Regions from separate parts of the Nocardioides sp. NPDC004968 genome, predicted to be linked through region 1. Evidence: riboswitches for the same ligand, from Rfam matches in the RefSeq annotation. Region 1 holds a riboswitch; each other region holds the start of a gene.
The links. A riboswitch is a leader RNA that binds a small molecule or an ion and turns the genes downstream of it on or off. The one in region 1 is predicted to bind cobalamin.
Positions count from the first base shown of each region.

Region 2: another riboswitch for cobalamin. It lies ahead of cobN (cobaltochelatase subunit CobN); the one in region 1 lies ahead of ABZU72_RS28170 (iron ABC transporter permease).
Region 3: another riboswitch for cobalamin. It lies ahead of ABZU72_RS27670 (nitrite reductase); the one in region 1 lies ahead of ABZU72_RS28170 (iron ABC transporter permease).
Region 4: another riboswitch for cobalamin. It lies ahead of ABZU72_RS19660 (ABC transporter substrate-binding protein); the one in region 1 lies ahead of ABZU72_RS28170 (iron ABC transporter permease).

Region 1 covers NZ_JBEXJF010000063.1:3,753-8,138, forward strand. The annotation lists gene ABZU72_RS28160 (ABC transporter substrate-binding protein) at 1-28, opposite strand, end outside; gene ABZU72_RS28165 (ABC transporter ATP-binding protein) at 25-873, opposite strand; gene ABZU72_RS28170 (iron ABC transporter permease) at 870-1,880, opposite strand; cobalamin riboswitch at 1,994-2,179, opposite strand; cobalamin riboswitch at 2,269-2,486, shown strand; gene ABZU72_RS28175 (ribonucleotide-diphosphate reductase subunit beta) at 2,637-3,635, shown strand; gene ABZU72_RS28180 (ribonucleotide reductase N-terminal alpha domain-containing protein) at 3,635-4,386, shown strand, end outside.
Region 2 covers NZ_JBEXJF010000041.1:3,269-7,654, forward strand. The annotation lists gene cobN (cobaltochelatase subunit CobN) at 1-2,731, opposite strand, end outside; cobalamin riboswitch at 2,765-2,910, opposite strand; gene ABZU72_RS24830 (GNAT family N-acetyltransferase) at 2,888-3,448, opposite strand; gene ABZU72_RS24835 (helix-turn-helix domain-containing protein) at 3,546-4,166, shown strand; gene ABZU72_RS24840 (hypothetical protein) at 4,159-4,386, shown strand, end outside.
Region 3 covers NZ_JBEXJF010000056.1:16,007-20,392, forward strand. The annotation lists gene cobJ (precorrin-3B C(17)-methyltransferase) at 1-624, opposite strand, end outside; gene ABZU72_RS27665 (precorrin-8X methylmutase) at 621-1,274, opposite strand; partial or broken gene ABZU72_RS27670 (nitrite reductase) at 1,920-2,108, opposite strand; cobalamin riboswitch at 2,164-2,369, opposite strand; gene ABZU72_RS27675 (ABC transporter substrate-binding protein) at 2,473-3,639, shown strand; gene ABZU72_RS27680 (ion transporter) at 3,625-4,386, opposite strand, start outside.
Region 4 covers NZ_JBEXJF010000023.1:57,092-61,477, forward strand. The annotation lists gene ABZU72_RS19650 (ABC transporter ATP-binding protein) at 1-520, opposite strand, end outside; gene ABZU72_RS19655 (iron chelate uptake ABC transporter family permease subunit) at 517-1,530, opposite strand; gene ABZU72_RS19660 (ABC transporter substrate-binding protein) at 1,530-2,570, opposite strand; cobalamin riboswitch at 2,624-2,811, opposite strand; gene ABZU72_RS19665 (NAD(P)H-dependent oxidoreductase) at 2,840-3,538, opposite strand; gene ABZU72_RS19670 (sugar ABC transporter ATP-binding protein) at 3,717-4,386, shown strand, end outside.

The DNA of each region.
Region 1 (4,386 bases):
GTACGGGGCTGGTGATGCGCTGGGTCATGCCGATCGGTCCTTCCGAGGGTGGATGAGAAGGTGGGGCTGGTCCAGATGTGGATGCGGCACCTGGACCGAGCCGACGCCGAAGTGGTGCTCGACGCGGATGGTGTCGAGGACCTCGGCAGGCGGGCCATGGGCCACGACTGTCGCCGGGCCACTCTGTGGATCACCGGAGGGCTCGCTGCCTGGCGGCCGACCGAGGACCGCCAGCCGGTCGAAGGATCGGAGCGCCAGGTCGAGGTCGTGGATGGTCGCGACCAGGGTCTCGGCCCGGTCGGCGACGCTTTGAAGCAACCGCAGCTGCCAGGCGACATCGAGATGGTTGGTGGGCTCGTCCAGGAGCATCACCGGGCACTCCTGGGCGAGGCCGCGGGCCATCACCGCCCGGCGCCGCTCGCCGCCGGAGAGCCGCTCGCACGGGTCGTCGATGCGGTCGGCGAGGCCGACGGCGTCGAGAGCCGCCCGGACGATCTCGCGCTCCTGCCGTCCGCCCCGGGACCAGGGCCGGGTGCGGGGCACCCGGCCCAGCGCCACCATCTCCCCGACGAGCAGCTCGGCGGAGACGACCTCCTCCTGGGGGACGTACGCCATCCGCCGGGCGCGTTCACGCGAGCCGATCCGGGCCGTCTCGTGGAGCCGGCCGGTCTCGTCGGCGAGATGGGCCAGCCCGGCGCTGGGCCGCAGAACCCCGGCAAGGATCCGCAGCAGGGTCGACTTGCCCACGCCGTTCACCCCCACGATCCCGAGGCGGGTGCCCACCGGCACGTCCAGATCGACATCGCGAAGCACCTCGCGCTCGCCCAGCCGGGCCGCGACCCCGCGCAGCCGCAGCGCGGGCCGGCCGCTCACGCGTTACCGCCGAAGCGATACCGGCCACGGCCCAGCAGCAGCAGGAAGAGCGGCGCGCCGACGACGCCGGTGACCACCCCCAGCGGGATCTCCTGGGGGCGGGCCACCACCCGGGCGAGCACGTCGACCCACAGCAGGAACAGCCCGCCTCCCAGGGCCGCGACCGGGAGCACCACCCGGTGCTGGGCGCCCACGAGCAGCCGGGCCGCGTGCGGCACGATCAGCCCCACGAACCCGATCCCACCGCTGACCGCGACCAGGACCCCGACCAGCACGGCCAGCGCGACGAACAGAGTCGTACGCAGCGCCGCGACGTTCACGCCGAGCGCGGCAGCGGTCTCGGGGCCGGCGGCCAGGGCGTCCAGCCAACGGTGGAGCGCCAGCATTCCGAGCCCCAGGACGAGACTGAGGACCGCGGGCAGCCACAGCTTCTCCCAGCTGGCGCCACCGACGCTGCCGAGCATCCAGAACATCACCGAGTCGGCCGCGCGCGGATCATCGCTCATGAAGACCAGGAACGAGGCGATCGCGGAGAGCCCCGAGGAGAGCACGACACCCGAGAGCACCAGCCTGATCGGGGTCAACCCGCCCTGTGCGGTGGCCACCAGCCACACCAGCATGGCCGAGCCGACCGCCCCGAGCAGCGCGCCGCCGGAGACCGCATAGATGCCGAGGCCGCCCAGCGCCCCGGTGGTGATCGCCGCCGTCGCTCCCACCGAGGCGCCCGAGCTGATCCCGAGCAGGAACGGGTCGGCGAGCGGGTTACGGACCAGGGTCTGCATGCCGGCGCCGGCGACGGCGAGGCCGGCGCCCACGGCGAGCGCCATCAGCGCCCTGGGGACGCGCAGCTCCCACACGATCACGTCCCACTTCCCCGTGGCGTCGCCCTGGAGCCGGTCGCCGACGGTCGCGACGACCTCACCGATCGGTATCCGCTCGGACCCGAAGGCCAGGGACGCGACGGCGCTGAGCGCCGAGGCGAGCAGCAGCCCGGCCACCAGCGGCACGAACGGGACTCGTCGTCTCCCCTCACGAGCACGGCGCGGGCTCAGGGTCTCGCGGGACAGCGTTTCCACGGCGGTCGGCCTCTCAGGTCCTCTGGACCCTGGTCGCGAGGGCCGTGACGTATATCTGAGCCGACAGGTTTTCGGACTCGGGTTCACCCGGCGACGCCGCCTTCCCAGGGACTCGGTCCCCAGTGGCTTCCTGGTCGTCGCCGTCGCCCTCACCGCTGCGCGCCAGTCCCGGATTCACACCGGAGTTCCCTGGCATCCATCAGGATGCGTTCGACTCGGCGCAGAGGCTAGCACGGGCTGCGGAGACGGTGTCGGGGAAGTTTCCGACGACACGGCAGAACACAAGATCTAGGAAGTTGCATTGGTGTAATTCCCGCATATAGTGGTCCTCGCAGCTGGTTCTCCCACCTCGGCGACGGGGCGGGAGAGGCAAGAGGGAACCCGGTGTGAGTCCGGGACTGCCCCGCAGCGGTGAGTGGGAACGACCGCCGTCACGAAGCACTGGGAGCAAGCCGGCTCCTGGGAAGCGACGGCCACTAGGACCGAGCACGATGACGCCCACGAGTCCGAAGACCTGCCAGTGCCCACCTCATGGTGGGGTCCGCGACCTCGAGGGAAGGTCAGGGGATCGAGCGAGCACCACGTGACCGGGTCCGCCCGGCGCGCTGCCGCCGTCCTCCCTGCCCCGGCACGGATGCACGAGACATCCAGCGGGCCGGGGGCCCGCGTGAGCAAGGGGCATGGGGCTTGATCGACACCGAGGGTCTACCGATCCGCACCGAGAAGTCGGCGTACGTCTTCGACTATCCGATGGCCGAGGACCTGGCGAAGAAGCAGCGGAGCATCTTCTGGACCGCCGAGGAGATCCCGGTCGAGAACGACAAGCAGGACTTCCTGGTCAACATGACCGACGCCGAGCAGGCCGCGGTCAAGACCACGCTGAAGCTGTTCACCATCTACGAGCTGATCCTCGGCGGCGAGGTGTGGGGCGACCGGATCTTCCACGCGTTCCCGCGTCCGGAGGTCCAGATGATGTCCAACGCCTTCTCGTTCGCCGAGCTGAACATGCACGCGCCGTTCTACGCGAAGCTCAACAAGGTCCTGATGATCGACACCGAGGAGTTCTACGACTCCTACAAGAACGACCCGGTGCTGGCCGAGCGGATCCAGTTCGTGTGGGACGCGATCGCCGACGAGGACCTGCTCTACGCGCTGAGCGTCTTCACGCTGATGGAGAACTGCGTCCTCTACTCCAACTTCGCCTTCCTCAAGCACTTCCAGTCCGGCGGGAAGAACCTGCTGCAGAACGTGATCAGCGGCATCAACTTCTCCGCCCGCGACGAGAACCTGCACGCCACCGGCGGCGCCTGGCTGTTCAACACCACCCTCGACGAGTACGCCGCCACCGTCCCTGCCGACAAGTTCGAGGCCGAGCGCGACGACCTCTTCGCGAGGGTCCGTGGCGTCGCCGAGCACCTCTACGCCCACGAGGCCCGGATCGTCGAGATGCTCTTCGACGACGGGCCGATCGCCGGCATCGACCAGGCCGACCTGGAGACCTTCGTGAGGTCCCGCATCGACATGACCCTGGAGAACATGCGGATGGAGCCGCTGTTCAACGTCGAGGCCAACCCGATCGCCGAATGGTTCTACAGCGGCATCAACGGCACCCAGTTCCACGACTTCTTCCAGGTCACCGGCAACGAATACAACCGCAACATCGGCGAGACGGAGTTCAGCTTCTAATGAGCAACAACAACTGGGAGGCGCTCTCGGCCGAGCGCAAGTCCCTGCAGGCCGAGGGCGTCGTGCCCGCCTTCATGACCACGGCGGGCTACGCCATGTTCAAGGCCAAGTACACCGTCGCCGACCAGAGCGTCCGGGAGCGCTACGAGACCATCGCCAGCACCGCCGGCGACCTCGCCGACGAGATGTACCCCCGCGAGGACGGCGTCTCCTGGACGGAGCGGTTCTTCGAGGCGATCTGGAACGGCTGGCTCTCGCCGTCGACGCCGGTGCTGTCCAACCTCGGCACCGACCGGGGTCTGCCCGTCTCGTGCGAGGGCTCGTACGTCGAGGACTCGGTGTGGGGCTTCTACGAGACCCTCAAGGAGGCGGCGATCCTCTCCCAGAACGGGTTCGGGACCTCGGCGTACCTCGGTGATGTCCGGCCCCGCGGCGCGAAGTTCAGCGACAACGGCAAGGCCAACGGCGTGGTCCCGGTCTTCTGCAACTTCGTCGAGATGACCAACCAGATCAGCCAGGGCGCCACCCGCCGCGGCTCCTGGGCGGGCTACCTGCCGGTGGACCACCCGGACTTCTTCGAGCTCGCCGACCTGATCTTCCGCGAGCCCGCCAACAAGAACATCGGCTGGATCTTCAGCCAGGCGTTCATCGACCGGATGCTCGCCGGGGATCGCGATGCTCTGGAGCGCTACCAGCGGGTGCTGAAGATCCGGGTGGTGCTGGGCAAGGGCTACATCTGGAAGGTCGACAC
Region 2 (4,386 bases), on a different contig from region 1:
CGAGCGAGATGACGTCGAGGTGCGTGATCCGGCGGGAGGCCTCGTCCCACTCGGGGCGCACCCCGAGCAGTGCGAGCACCTCGGCGACGTCGTCGCCGGACGTACGCATCGCGGACGTGCCCCACACCGAGAGCCCGACCGATGTCGGGTAGTCGCCGGTCTCGTCCAGGTAGCGCTGCAGCAGCGAGTCGGCCATCGCCTGCCCGGTCTGCCACGCCAGCCGCGACGGCACCGCGCGCGGGTCGACGGTGTAGAAGTTGCGCCCGGTGGGGAGTACGTTGACGAGCCCCCGCAGCGGCGAGCCCGACGGCCCCGCGGGGACGAAGCCACCGTCCAGCGCGTGCAGGACGGCGGACAGCTCGTCGGTCGTCCCGTTCAGCCGCGGCACCACCTGCTCGGCGGCGAAGACGAGCACCTGGCGCACGGCCGGGTCGTCGTGGAGCGTCTCGGCGACCGCCGGGTCCCAGCCGGCCGCGTCCATCCGCTCGACCAGCCCCCGAGCCTGGGTCTCGATCTCGTCGACCGCTGACCTCCCGGTGGTCGAGCCTGTCGAGACCCCTTCCTTGAGTCCGAGCGCCGCTCGCAGCCCGGGCACGGCGCCGCCGACGCCGCCCCACACCTGCGCGGCGCGCAGGATCGAGAGCACCAGGTTGACCCGCGCCTCGCCCTCGGGCGCGGCGCCCAGGATGTGCAGGCCGTCGCGGATCTGGGCGTCCTTGATCTCGCAGAGCCAGCCGTCGATGTGGAGCATGAAGTCGTCGAAGTCGTCGTCCTCGGGCCGCTCCTCCATGCCGAGGTCGCGGTGGAGCTCGGCGGCCTTCATCAGCTGCCAGATCTCGCCGCGGATGGCGGGCAGCTTGGCCGGGTCCATGGACGAGATCCGGTCGTACTCCTCCATCAACGACTCCAGCCGCGCGATGTCGCCGTAGGACTCCGCGCGTGCCATCGGCGGCACCAGGTGATCGATGATCGTGGCGTGCGCGCGGCGCTTCGCCTGGGCGCCCTCGCCGGGGTCGTTGACCAGGAACGGGTAGATCAGCGGCATGTTGCCGATGGCCGCATCCGGGCCGCAGGACGCCGAGAGCGCGGCGTTCTTGCCGGGCAGCCACTCCATCGAGCCGTGCTTGCCGAGGTGGACCACGGCGTCGGCGCGGAAGCCGTGCTCGAGCCAGCGGTAGGCACCGAGGTAGTGGTGCGACGGCGGCAGGTCCGGGTCGTGGTAGATCGCGACCGGGTTCTCGCCGAACCCGCGCGGCGGCTGGATCAGGATGACGATGTTGCCGGCCTGGAGCGTGGCCAGCACGAGCTCACCCGAGTCGTTGACGAACAGGCTCCCCGGCGTCGGCCCCCAGGTCTCGACCATCTGTTCGCGCAGGTCAGCCGGGAGATCCGCAGTCCACTTGTCGTAGTCGGCCTTCGAGATGCGGACGTGGGCGTCGGTGAGCTGGGCGTTGGTCAGCCACTCCTCGTCCTGGCCACCGGCCGCGATCAGCGCGTGGATCAGCGCGTCGCCGGCGGCGGTGTCGCCCTCCTCGGCGGCGACGGAGTCGAGGATGCGTACGACCTCGTTGTCCTGTCCCAGGTCATAGCCCTCCTCGCGGAGCCGGCGCAGCATCCGGATCGCGGAGACCGGGGTGTCCAGGCCGACCGCGTTGCCGATCCGGGAGTGCTTGGTGGGGTAGGCGGAGAGCACCAGCGCGAGGCGCTTGTCGGGGTTGGCCGTGTGCCGCAGGCGGGCGTGGTTGACCGCGATCCGGGCGACCCGCGCGGTGCGCTCGGGGTCGGCGACGTAGTGGGGGAGACCCTGCTCGTCGAGCTCCTTGAAGGAGAACGGGGCGGTGATGATCCGCCCGTCGAACTCGGGGATCGCGATCTGGTTGGCTGAGTCGAGCGGCGTGACGCCGTCGTCGGAGACCTCCCACTCCGCGCGCGAGCTGGTCAGGCACAGGCCCTGCAGCACCGGGATGTCGAGCGCCGCCATCCGCTCCACGTCCCAGGCCTCGTCCTCGCCACCGGCGCTCGCCGAGGCAGGCACGGAGCCACCGGCCGCGAGCACGGTCACGATCAGCGCGTCGAGGGTGCCGAGCGCCTCGTAGAGGTCATCGGGGGCCGAGCGGAGGGAACCCGCGAAGACGGGTACGCCGGTGGCCGCGCCAGTCGCGTCGATGGCGTCGGCCAGCGCGTGGGCGAACGCGGTGTTCCCGCTGGTCTCGTGGGCGCGGTAGTAGAGCACCCCGATCCTGGGGAGTTGTGAAGCTGAGGGTGACCCATGGGCCACGCTGGGGTTCACAACCCGCTCCGGGACGCCCCAGGCCGGGACGGAGGCCGGCGGCTCGAACCCGAAGCCGGTCAGCAGGACCGTGTCGGAGAGGAACGCGTGCAGCTGGGCGAGGTTCGTCGGCCCGCCCTCGGCGAGATAGCGGTGAGCCTCGGCGGCGACACCCATCGGAACGGTGGAGTGCTCCATCAGCTCGGCGCTCGGCTGCTGCTCGCCGCCGAGGACCACGACCGGCGTGCCGCGCTCCTTGACGGCGCTCAGGCCGTCCCACAGGTCGGTGGGCGAGCCGAGGAGCCGGAAGACGACCAGGTCGGCGTCGGCCACGACCTGCTCCAGATCGGTCGCTCGCGACGGGTTCGCCCAGGCGTACTCGGCGCCGCTGGCACGGGCCGAGAGCAGGTCGGTGTCCGAGGTGGACAGAAGGGCGATGCGTACGCGTGCAGAGTCGGCCATGCCGAGTTCCTCCTAGGGGTTCTCGCCCCGTCGATCGGTCGGATTGCCCGTGGCCAGTGTCTGGCTGTGTCCGTGCCCAGAAGCTGTACGGACGTCACAGTGGCGGAACCGCCCCGGACTCTCACCGGGTTCCTGCGCCACGAGCGTGCTCGCAGCCTACCCCGCGTGGCGCGCGAGCCAGGTCTCGCGGGTGACCTCGTACTCGACCTCGCCGTCGGCGTGCCCGGCGAGCGGTTCGTCGAAGGTCTCGTGGAAGGCGCGTACGAAGCTCATCCCGACAGCGACCATGGTCGCGCGGGACGCCTCGTTGACCGCCATCGTCTGCGCGATCACCCGATCGATCCCGAGGTCCTCGAACCCGTGGCGGAGCAGCTCGAGCGAGCCTTCCTTCGCATAGCCCTTGCGCCACTGGCGTTGCGGGAGCCGGTAGCCCAGCTCGGCGGCATCGGTGCGCGGCGGGTTGTCGGGCGGCTCGAACATGTAGAGCCCGACGGCCTCACCGGCCGCGTACCCGATCCACTTGCCCAGCGCCTCCGTCTCCTTCGCCACCCGGATCCACTTGTGCATCCGCTCCTCGGTCTCCTCCGGCCTGAGCGCGCGGGTGAACAGATGGCGGAGCACCACGGGGTCCGAGTTGAGCTCGACGAGGAACGGCAGATGCTCCTCGGAAAGCGGGACCAGGTCGAGGCGCTCGGTGCGCAGACGGGCTTGCGGCATGGGCCAGACGTTAGCCAGGACGTACGTCGGTGGCACCTGGTTTCTGGGGCGATCACCTCAATTGACAAATCTGTTTGTCAATTGCATCCTGGATCTTGTGAGCAACGGCATCATCTATGTCGACGAGCCGGACCGGGTGGCCGCGGCGCTGTCGCCTATTCGTCGGCAGCTGCTCGGTCACCTGCAGGAGCCCACGTCGGCCACCCAGCTCGCTGCCGTGCTCGAGCTGCCTCGCCAGCGGGTGAACTACCATCTGCGGGCGCTCGAGTCGGCCGGGTTGGTGGAGCTGGTCGAGGAGCGGAAGCGCCGCGGATTCGTCGAGCGGATCGTGCGTGCGAAGCCGGGTGCGATCGTGGTCGACCCATCGGTGATGGGCCGCGGATCCGAGTCTGCTGAGAGCGCCGGGCGGATCATGGACCAGTTCGCCGCCGACCACCTGGTCGGGGTCGCGGCAGCCACCGTGCGGGATGTAGCCCGTATGCAGGTCAAGGCAGACGAGCAGGGCAAGCGCCTGCTCACGTTCACGATCGAGGCCGCCGTGCGCTTCGCTGACGCCGCCGACGTGCACAGATTCACCGAGGAGCTGACCGAAGCGCTGCGGCGTACGGCCGAAAGCTTCGACAGCCCGACCGGTCGTCAGTACCGCGTGGTCATCGGCGGGCATCCCGCCCCGGCCGCGGTGGCCGAACCGTCCGAACAGGAGCAGAGTGATGAATGACATTCAGCGCGGCGAGACGCCGCGGATCGAGGTCACCGCGTCGGCCTCGGCCGATGCCGCGTGGCAGGCGCTGCGGGATCCGGCCGCCATCCGACAGTGGCACGGCTGGGACACCGATGAGGCCGAGGCCGAGATCGACTCGATCTACTTCACCGACGTCGTCGAGGAGGCCGACCGGCGCACACTGGTCGTCAACGGCGGCGACAAATTCGAGATCCAG
Region 3 (4,386 bases), on a different contig from region 1:
GTACCAGGCACCCTCGAGTCGCCCGGCGGCCGCGAGCGCGGAACGGACCGCGGGGAAGGTCCGGCCGAGCTTCATGATGATCGCGGCCTCGGTGTCGGCCAGGCGACGGGCGAGCTCGGGCTCGGGCAGGGTGCCGGGCAGGACGGTGAGGACGTCGGTCTGGCGCACCAGCGGGGTGGAGACCGCGGCGGTGGCGGCCGCGAAGGCGGGGACGCCCGGCACGACGGAGGTCTCGTAGACCTCCTTGAACCGGTCGTGGAGATACATCGAGGAGCCGTAGAAGAGCGGGTCGCCCTCGGCGAGCAGGACCACGTCGCGGCCGGCGTCGAGGTGAGCGGAGAGCCGGACCGCGCAGGACTCGTAGAACTCGGCCATCGCCCCGACATAGCCGCCCGGGTGCGAGGTGGTGCCGGTGGTGACCGGGTAGCGCAGCTCCTCCTCGATCGCCTCCGCAGGGATCAGCGAGGACGCGATCCGGCGAGCGTGCGACTGCTTGCGCACCCCGGCGTGGTAGGCGATCACCGGGGCCGCGCCGATCAGCCGGGCGGCCTTGAGGGTGATCAGCTCGGGATCGCCGGGACCGATGCCGACAACGGTGAACCGCCCGCGTACATCCGTGCTCATTCCTGCTCCTGGGCGAGTGCGTTGAGGGCGGAGGAGGTCATCGCGGAGCCGCCGCGGCGGCCCCGGACGGTGACGAAGGGGATGTCGATCCCGTGCTCGTCGGCGAAGGCGGCCAGCGCCTCCTTGGACTCGGCCGCGCCGATGAAGCCGACCGGGCAGCCGACGATCGCCGCCGGCCGCGGACCGCCGTCGAGGATCATCTCGAGCAGGTGGAAGAGGGCCGTCGGGGCGTTGCCGATGGCGACCACCGCACCCTCGAGGTAGGGCTCCCACAGCGACAGCGCGGCGGCGGTACGGGTCGTCGCCCACTCCCGGGCGAGCGCCGGGACCCGGTCGTCGCCGAGCATGCAGAGCACCTCGTTGTCGCGCGGGAGCCGGCTGCGGGTGACCCCGGTGGCGACCATCGTCGCGTCGCACAGGATCGGCGCCCCGGCCTCCAGCGCGCCCCTAGCGGCCTTCACCAGATCGGGGTGGATGACCAGGTCGGAGGCGAGGTCGACCTGCCCGCTGCCGTGAATCATCCGCACCGCGAGCCGCTCGGCGTCGGCGGGCACGGCGGAGAGGTCGGCCTCGCGCCGGATGGTCGCGAAGGAGTCGACGTAGATCGCCGGCCCCTGGTCGATGTAGTCGTAGCGCCGAGGAGGGCGCACCTGCGGCGAAGGCACGAGTACGCCGCGCCACGGCGTCACCACCACCGCCGGCGCCCGCTCCGCAAGAGCCGAGACCGCGGCCCGGTCCAGGGCTCCGTCCGGGGCGGCGACGTGCTCGCCACCGGGCACCTGCCCGAAGCCGAGCTCCTCGGCCTCGGCCGGGACCCGATCGTCGGCCGCGACCGGCTCGACCATCGGTGCGTCCAGCTCGGCGACGTGCCAGGGCGCGGACGGCCCCTCGCCGCGTACGTCCAAGAAGCGCGAGGCGAGCGCGACCAGCCGGGACGCGGCCTCGGTGAGCGGTACGACGGGCCCCCACGAGTCACCGACCCGGAGCTGACCCTCGACGGCGGAGAGCGCCACCAGCCCGAGGTCGCACTCCCGCGAGACCAGGTCGCCGCGACCGTCGTCGAGCACGAAGAGGAACCGCCCCGGCAGCGCGGCCAGCCGCGGCGAGGCGCACAGCAGCCGGTCCAGCGACGCCGCGACGCCGCGCAGGTCGGCGCGGCCCCCGGCGAGCCCGGTCTGCGGAGAGACCATCACGTTGCGTACGAGCTCGTGGGTCTGCGCCGGAACCAGACCGGTCGCCTTCAGCGCGGTGAGCACCTCGCCGGGCAGCCCGCCGTCGAGACTCGGCAGGCCGCGCACCTGCAGGTTGGCGCGACCGGTGAGATAGATCCGCCCGTCGCCGTAGGTCTCCGCCACGGAGATCAGCGAGAGCAGCGCGGCGGACGAGACGGACCCGCCGATCAGGCGCAGCCGCACCAGCAGGCCGTCCTCGGCCGCCCATGGACGACCGACTCCGGGGCACCGGTCGGTTCGGACTCGCGCCATCAGGACACCTGCTCTGCGTCATGTGCCCTTGCGCGGGGCACGTGGTGACCTGGCGGCGGGCGCCGCCAGAGCCAGCAGGTCTTCGGACTCGGAATCGATCGGAACGGAGCGCCTTCCCGGAGCCAGGCTCCAGTGGCTGCCCTCCCCGGAAGGAGGGCGTGCCCCGCCCGTCATCCTCACCGCTGCGCGTCAGTCCCGGACTTTCACCGGGTTCCCTGACCCCATCAGGCATGGAGTACGACTGGCAGGGCGAGACTACCGACTTGCGGACACGGCGCCGAATTGCTCACCGCCCGGCCGCGGTCTGTGCCAGTGTTCGGCTACTCGAAATCTCCCGAGGCCACCCCCACAGATGGAGTCTCCCGTGACAGGCTCGGCTCGCCGGCAACGCTTCGTTCTCGCGCCCATCCCGGCGCTCGCGCTCGGTTTGACAGCCTGCGCCACGACCTCGGAGGCGAAGGTCTCGATCGGTCTGGTGGTGCCGACCTCCGGCGTCCACAAGTCGATCGGCACCGACATGTCACGAGGCTTCGACCTCTACCTCGACCAGCACGGCGGGAAGCTCGGCGGCCGGCTGATCGACGTCGTCGACGCCGACGAGGGCGACCGGGCCGAGACCGGCGTCGCCGCGGTGACCAGGCTGATCCAGGACGACGAGGTCCAGGCGGTCGTCGGGTTGGTGAGCTCGGAGACGGCGCTCGCGGCCAAGGACGTCGCGAACAACAGCGAGACGCCGCTGATCGTGACCGGCGCCGGCGCCGACCAGCTCACCGACGGCTCCGACTACCTGTGGCGTACGTCCTCCACCAACTCTGACATCGGCGGCGCCCTCGGGAAGGCGGTCGCCCAGGAGACCGACCGAGGCACGGCGTACGTCATCGGCTCCGACGACGCGGCCGGTCACGAGTTCTCCGACAGCTTCATGATCGCCCTGGAGGCGGCTGGCAGCAGCGTGGCGGGTCAGAGCTACACCCCGGCCGGCGTGACCGAGGAGTGGTCGGGCCTCTTCGACAAGGCGAAGGACTCGGGCGCGGACGCGATCTTCGCCGCCTATGCCGGCAAGGAGGCGGAGGCGTTCGTGAGGCAGTACCGCGAGTCCGGGCTGGCCAAGAGCACCAGACTCTACGGCCCGGGCTTCCTCACCGAGGGCGACGTGCTGTCCGCGCTGGGCAGCACCGCGTCCGGCGTACGCACCGCGCTGCACTACAGCGATGCGATGGACTCGCTGATGAACGACGCCTTCGTGAAGGACTACCGCAAGGCGTACGACGCCACCCCGACGGTCTACTCGGTGCAGGCCTACGACGCCGCGGCCGCGCTCGACAAGGCGCTCGACCTCTCCGACGACGTCAACCGCAACGAGATCGCCGACTCCCTCGGCTCGGTCGGCACCATCGTCAGCCCCCGCGGGAACTGGACCTTCGACCCGAACCACAACCCCGACCAGCCCTACTTCCTGCGGGTGGTCAAGGGCACCGCCGACGGCCCCCGCAACGTGGTCCTGCAGGAGATCACCTCAGCGGGCAGCTGAGTCCAGATCTGAGTCCGACCGCAGCTCCGCCCGGGTCGCGGCCAACTCCTCGCGTACGGCGGTGAGGTCCTCGCGCAACGAGGTGAGGATGGCCATCATCTCGGCGTCGGTCTCCTCCTCGTGCTCGGCGAGAGTCTCGACGCTCTCCATGCCGGAGACGACCACGGCGAGGAAGAGGTTGAGGACCGCGAAGGTCATCACCAGGATGAAGACGACGAAGAAGATCCAGGCGGAGGGGTCCTCGGCCATGACCTCACGGGCGATGTCGGGCCAGGCCTCCCCGGTCATGGTCTGGAACAGCGTGAACGCGCTGGTGCCGAGGTCGCCGAAGTACTCCGGCGCGATCGAGCTGTAGAGGTTGGTCGAGATGACCACCGCGACGTACATCATCAGCCCCAGCAGCGCCGCGACCGAGCCCATCCCGGGCATCGCCGCGATCAGGCCGTCGACGACGCGGCGCATGGACGGGACCGAGTTGACCAGGCGCAGCACGCGCAGGATCCGCAGCGCCCGCAGCACCGACATCGGTCCGGTCGCCGGCACCAGCGCGATCGCGACGATCACGGTGTCGAAGATGTTCCACGGGTCTCGGAAGAACTTCGGTCCGTACGCCACCAGCCGAAGCACCAGCTCGACGACGAAGACACCGAGGAGCACGCTGTCGAGCAGCGCCAGCTCGTGGGCGAGGTGTTCGGGGACCATCGTCTCCACCCCGAGGACCACCGCGTTGAGGATGATCACCCCGAT
Region 4 (4,386 bases), on a different contig from region 1:
GACGTACGTCGAGGTGGTTCGTCGGCTCGTCCAGGAGCAGGATCTCGGGCTCCTGGGCGAGCGCCCGAGCGATCTGCGTACGTTGCCGCTCGCCGCCCGAGAGGGTCGAGAAGCGCTGGTCGAGGCGGTCGGCGATGCCGGCGTGGGCGGCGGCCTCCTCGATGACGGCACGGTCGTGGGCGCTGTCGGGAGCCCAGGCCGGGCGGTGGGGGACCCGGCCGAGCCCGACAACGTCGCGTACGCGGAGGTCCTGGCTGGTCGCCGGCTCCTGCTCGACGACCGCGAGCCGGCGTGCCAGCCGACGCCGGGACATGCCGGCGAGCGGGCTGCCGTCGAGCAGGACGTCCCCGGAGTCCGGTGGCTTCAGCCCGGCCAGGATCCGGATCAGCGAGGACTTCCCGGAACCGTTGGGACCGAGCAGTCCGACGGTGGTGCCGTCCTCGACCTGCAGGGACACCTCGTCGACGACGAGCCGGCCACGGGGAGCCCATCGGACCCGGCCGGCCTCGAGCGCGGTCATCGTCGCGCCCTCAGCAGCACCAGCGCGAAGGCCGGCACCCCGACCAGCGCGGTCGCCACCCCGACCGGAAGCTCCTCGGGGTCGATCACCGTCCGGGCCGCGGTGTCGACCCAGATCAGGAAGATCGCGCCGAGCAGCGCGGTGGCCGGGAGCAGCAGCCGGTGCCCGGCGCCGACCAGCGCGCGGGCGAAGTGGGGCAGGACCAGACCGACGAAGCCGATCGCTCCGGACGTGGAGACGATGACGGCCGTCATCAGCGCCGTGAGCACGAGGAGCACGGCCCGGATGCGCGTGACGTCGACGCCGAGCGAAGCCGCCGCGTCGTTGCCGAACGCGAACGCGTCCAGCCACCCGGCGCCCGCGACGCAGCAGAGCAGCCCGCCGAGCACGATCACCCCGCAGACGAGTACGTCGGTCCAGCTCGCCGAGGAGAGCGACCCGAGCAGCCAGAAGAGCACTCCGCGCGTCTGCTCGGCGTCGGCCGCGGTGAACACGATGAACGAGGTGAGTGCCGAGAAGAGCTGGGTGGCGGCGATGCCGGCCAGCACGAGCCGGTCGGTGGTGCCGCCGGCGAGCGAGGCCAGCAGCAGCACGAGCGCGAACGAGACGAGCGCGCCCGCGAACGCCCCGGTGGAGAGACCGATCGCGCCCGAGCCGACGCCGAGCACGACGACCGCGACCGCCCCGGTGGAGGCTCCAGAGGAGATCCCGAGCACGAACGGGTCGGCGAGCGGGTTGCGCAGCAGCGACTGCAGGATCACTCCGCAGATCGCCAGTCCGGCTCCGCAGATCCCGGCCAGCAACGTACGCGGCAGCCGCAGGTCCCACACGATGCTCTGTTGGAGCAGAGTGAGGTCGGAGAGCCCGAGCCCGGCCCTGTCGGCGACGACGCCGTAGACGTCGGCGACGCTCAGGTCGGAGGGCCCAACGGTGATGGCGCCTGCGACCGAGGCCAGCACCACCAGCGGCGCCACCAGCAGGACGCCGGCGCGGGGGAGGCGTACGGGCATCAGCGGAGGTCGAGGTCGGCCAGCTGGTCCGCGACGTTCTCGACCGCGTAGACGGTGCGGATCGAGGGGTTGAGCTCGGCTCCGGAGAGCGTCACGAAGCGATCGTTCCGGACTGCGTCCATCCGGGCGGTGACCGGGTTGCTCTTCAGGTAGTCGATCTTGGCGCGTGCGGTCTCGGCGGTCTGGCTCTTGCGGGTCAGGTCGCCGAGGACGATGACATCGGGGTTGCGCTCGGCGACGGTCTCCCAGTTGATCTGCGGCCACTCGTCGGTGGTGTCGTCGAAGACGTTCTCGATGCCGAGGGTGCGGCCGATGATCCCCGGGCCGCCGCAGCAGCCGGCCAGATAGGGCGACTCGGAGTTGGCGAACCAGTACATCGCGCTCACCTCGCCCTTTGGCGCCTCGGTCCGGGCGGTCTCCAGCCGCTTCGACAGGTCGGCGACGAGCTCCTCGCCCCGCTCGGGGACGCCGAAGATCCGCGCCAGGTCGGTGATCTCCTGGAAGATCGTGTCGATCTCGAGGGCGTCGTGGCGGGTGCCGTCGTCATCGCCCTCGTTGTCCTTGAGACACTCGGCGGGGGAGAGGTAGGAGCCGACGCCGAGCTTCTCCAGGTCCTCGGGCGTGGTCACCCCGCCCTCGCCCAGCGTGCTGATGAATGAGGCCGTGACGAAGTCCGGCTCGGCCTCCAGGACGCGCTCGTAGGAGGGCGCGTTCTCGGCCATCCGGGGCACGTCCTTGTTGTCCGCGGCCAGCGAGTCGAGCACCGGGTCGGTCCAGGTCGCAGTTCCGGCCATCCGGTCGGCCAGTCCGAGCGAGAGCAGGATCTCCGTGGAGCCCTGGTTGAGCGAGACGACGCGCTCGGGCGGTGCCTCGAGGGTGATCTCGCGCCCGCAGTTGGTCAGGGTGAGCGGGAAGCCGGTGGTGTCGGCGGCCGCCTGCTGTGCGCCGGAGGGCTGGTCGGCGGCGCAGCCGGCCAGTGCGGAGCAGAGCACCAGGACGGTGCTCGCGGTGAACGTTCGGATGGTGCGGGAGAGGTGCACGTCGGTCCTCGAGCTGGTCGCGGGCTGGTGCGCGTCGCCCGTCCTGACCGGCAGCGGTCTGCTGCAGGGCCAGCAGGTCTTCGGACTCGGGATCGACCGGCGCGAGACGCCTTCCCAGGCCCGAGGGCCCAGTGGCACAGTGTCCCGTCCGTCACCCACACCGCTGCGCGTCAGTCCCGGACTCTCACCGGGTTCCCGTGCCGGGACTACGTCCCAAGCGGCTGGCTCCAAGACCGTAGCAGGGGGCCCCGCCCCCGTGGGGGACGACCTCAGCCCTCGCGATGGGCGCTCAGCCCGTCCTCCCCGGGCGCGACCGAGTCGTGGAGTCTGATCGTGTGGTCGTAGTGCTCCTCGGCCATCGGCCGGTAGTCGATCCGCGGCTCCGTCATCACGCCCTCGAGACGTACGCTCAGGTCGGCCTCGATCCGCGCCATGACCTGGGCGTCGATGGTGTCGGTGTCGGTGATCAGGTGCGGGCGCAGCGGGTCCATCCCGGTGTACCAGAACGTGCCGTGCAGAAGGGGCCACAGGACGTCCTCGATGTCGCCGCTGATCCCGCGCGGGCCCAGCGTCGCGGCCCGGTCACCGGCGGTGACGATCGTCAGCGCGCGCTTGCCGACCAGACCACCCTTGCCGTACTTGAGCGGCTTGCCGGTCTCCGGATCCGGTACGTCGAAGGCGAACCCCGACTCGAAGACCCGGTCGATCCAGCCCTTGAGGATGGCCGGCACCGAATACCACCACAGCGGGAACTGCACGACCAGCAGATCGGCCTCCCGCAGCCGGTCCTGGTGGCGGCGTACGTCGGCCTCGCCCCGCTCCACCAGAAGTGGATTGAAACCTTCTCGATAGAGGTCGATCTCGTCGACGCTCCAGCCGGCGGCGCCGAGCGTGTTCGCGCCGACCTCGCGCAACCGTCCGTTGAGTGATGACGCGTGCGGATGTGCCCATACCCAGAGTGCGTGCATGGGTCTCTGAACGCCGTCTGACGCGGCGGGATTCCCGCCCGGATGCGGGCGGGCGCCGACGCGGTCTGATGACAAAGTCCGGATCTCGCTCAAATTAGCGGCCTCAGAGTGTTGACGTATGTGATTGCCATCACTAGCGTAAACCAGGCTTGAAACCTTTCAATTCGAGGAGCTGCCCATGCCGGACACACCCGCCGCACTGGAGCTGCGGGACGTGGCCAAGTCGTTCGGCCCCGTACGCGCCCTCCGGTCCGGAAGCCTCCGGGTCGAGGCCGGATCCATCCACGCGCTCGTGGGGGAGAACGGTGCCGGGAAGTCGACCCTGGTCAAGATCGTCGCCGGGCTCTATCGCCGCGACGCCGGCGACTACCTGCTCTCCGGGGAACAGGTCGACTTCCGCAACACCGCCGACGCCAAGCAGGCCGGGGTCGCGGTCATCTACCAGGAGCCGACCCTCTTCCCCGACCTCTCGGTCACCGAGAACATCTTCATGGGACGCCAGCCGACCAACCGCTGGGGCAAGATCGACCGCGCCGCGATGCGCACCGAGGTCGTCGAGCTCTTCGCCCGGCTGGGTGTCCCGATCGAGCCCGACCGTCCGACCGAGGGTCTTTCGATCGCCGACCAGCAGCTGATCGAGATCGCCAAGGCGCTCTCGCTCGACGCCAAGGTCCTGATCATGGACGAGCCGACCGCCGCCCTGTCGGGCAACGAGGTCGAGCGGCTGATGAGCGTGGCGCGCACGCTACGCGACCAGGGCTGCGCCGTCGTCTTCATCTCGCACCGCTTCGATGAGGTGTTCGCCCTCTGCGACACGATCACGGTGATGCGCGACGGCGCCTACATCT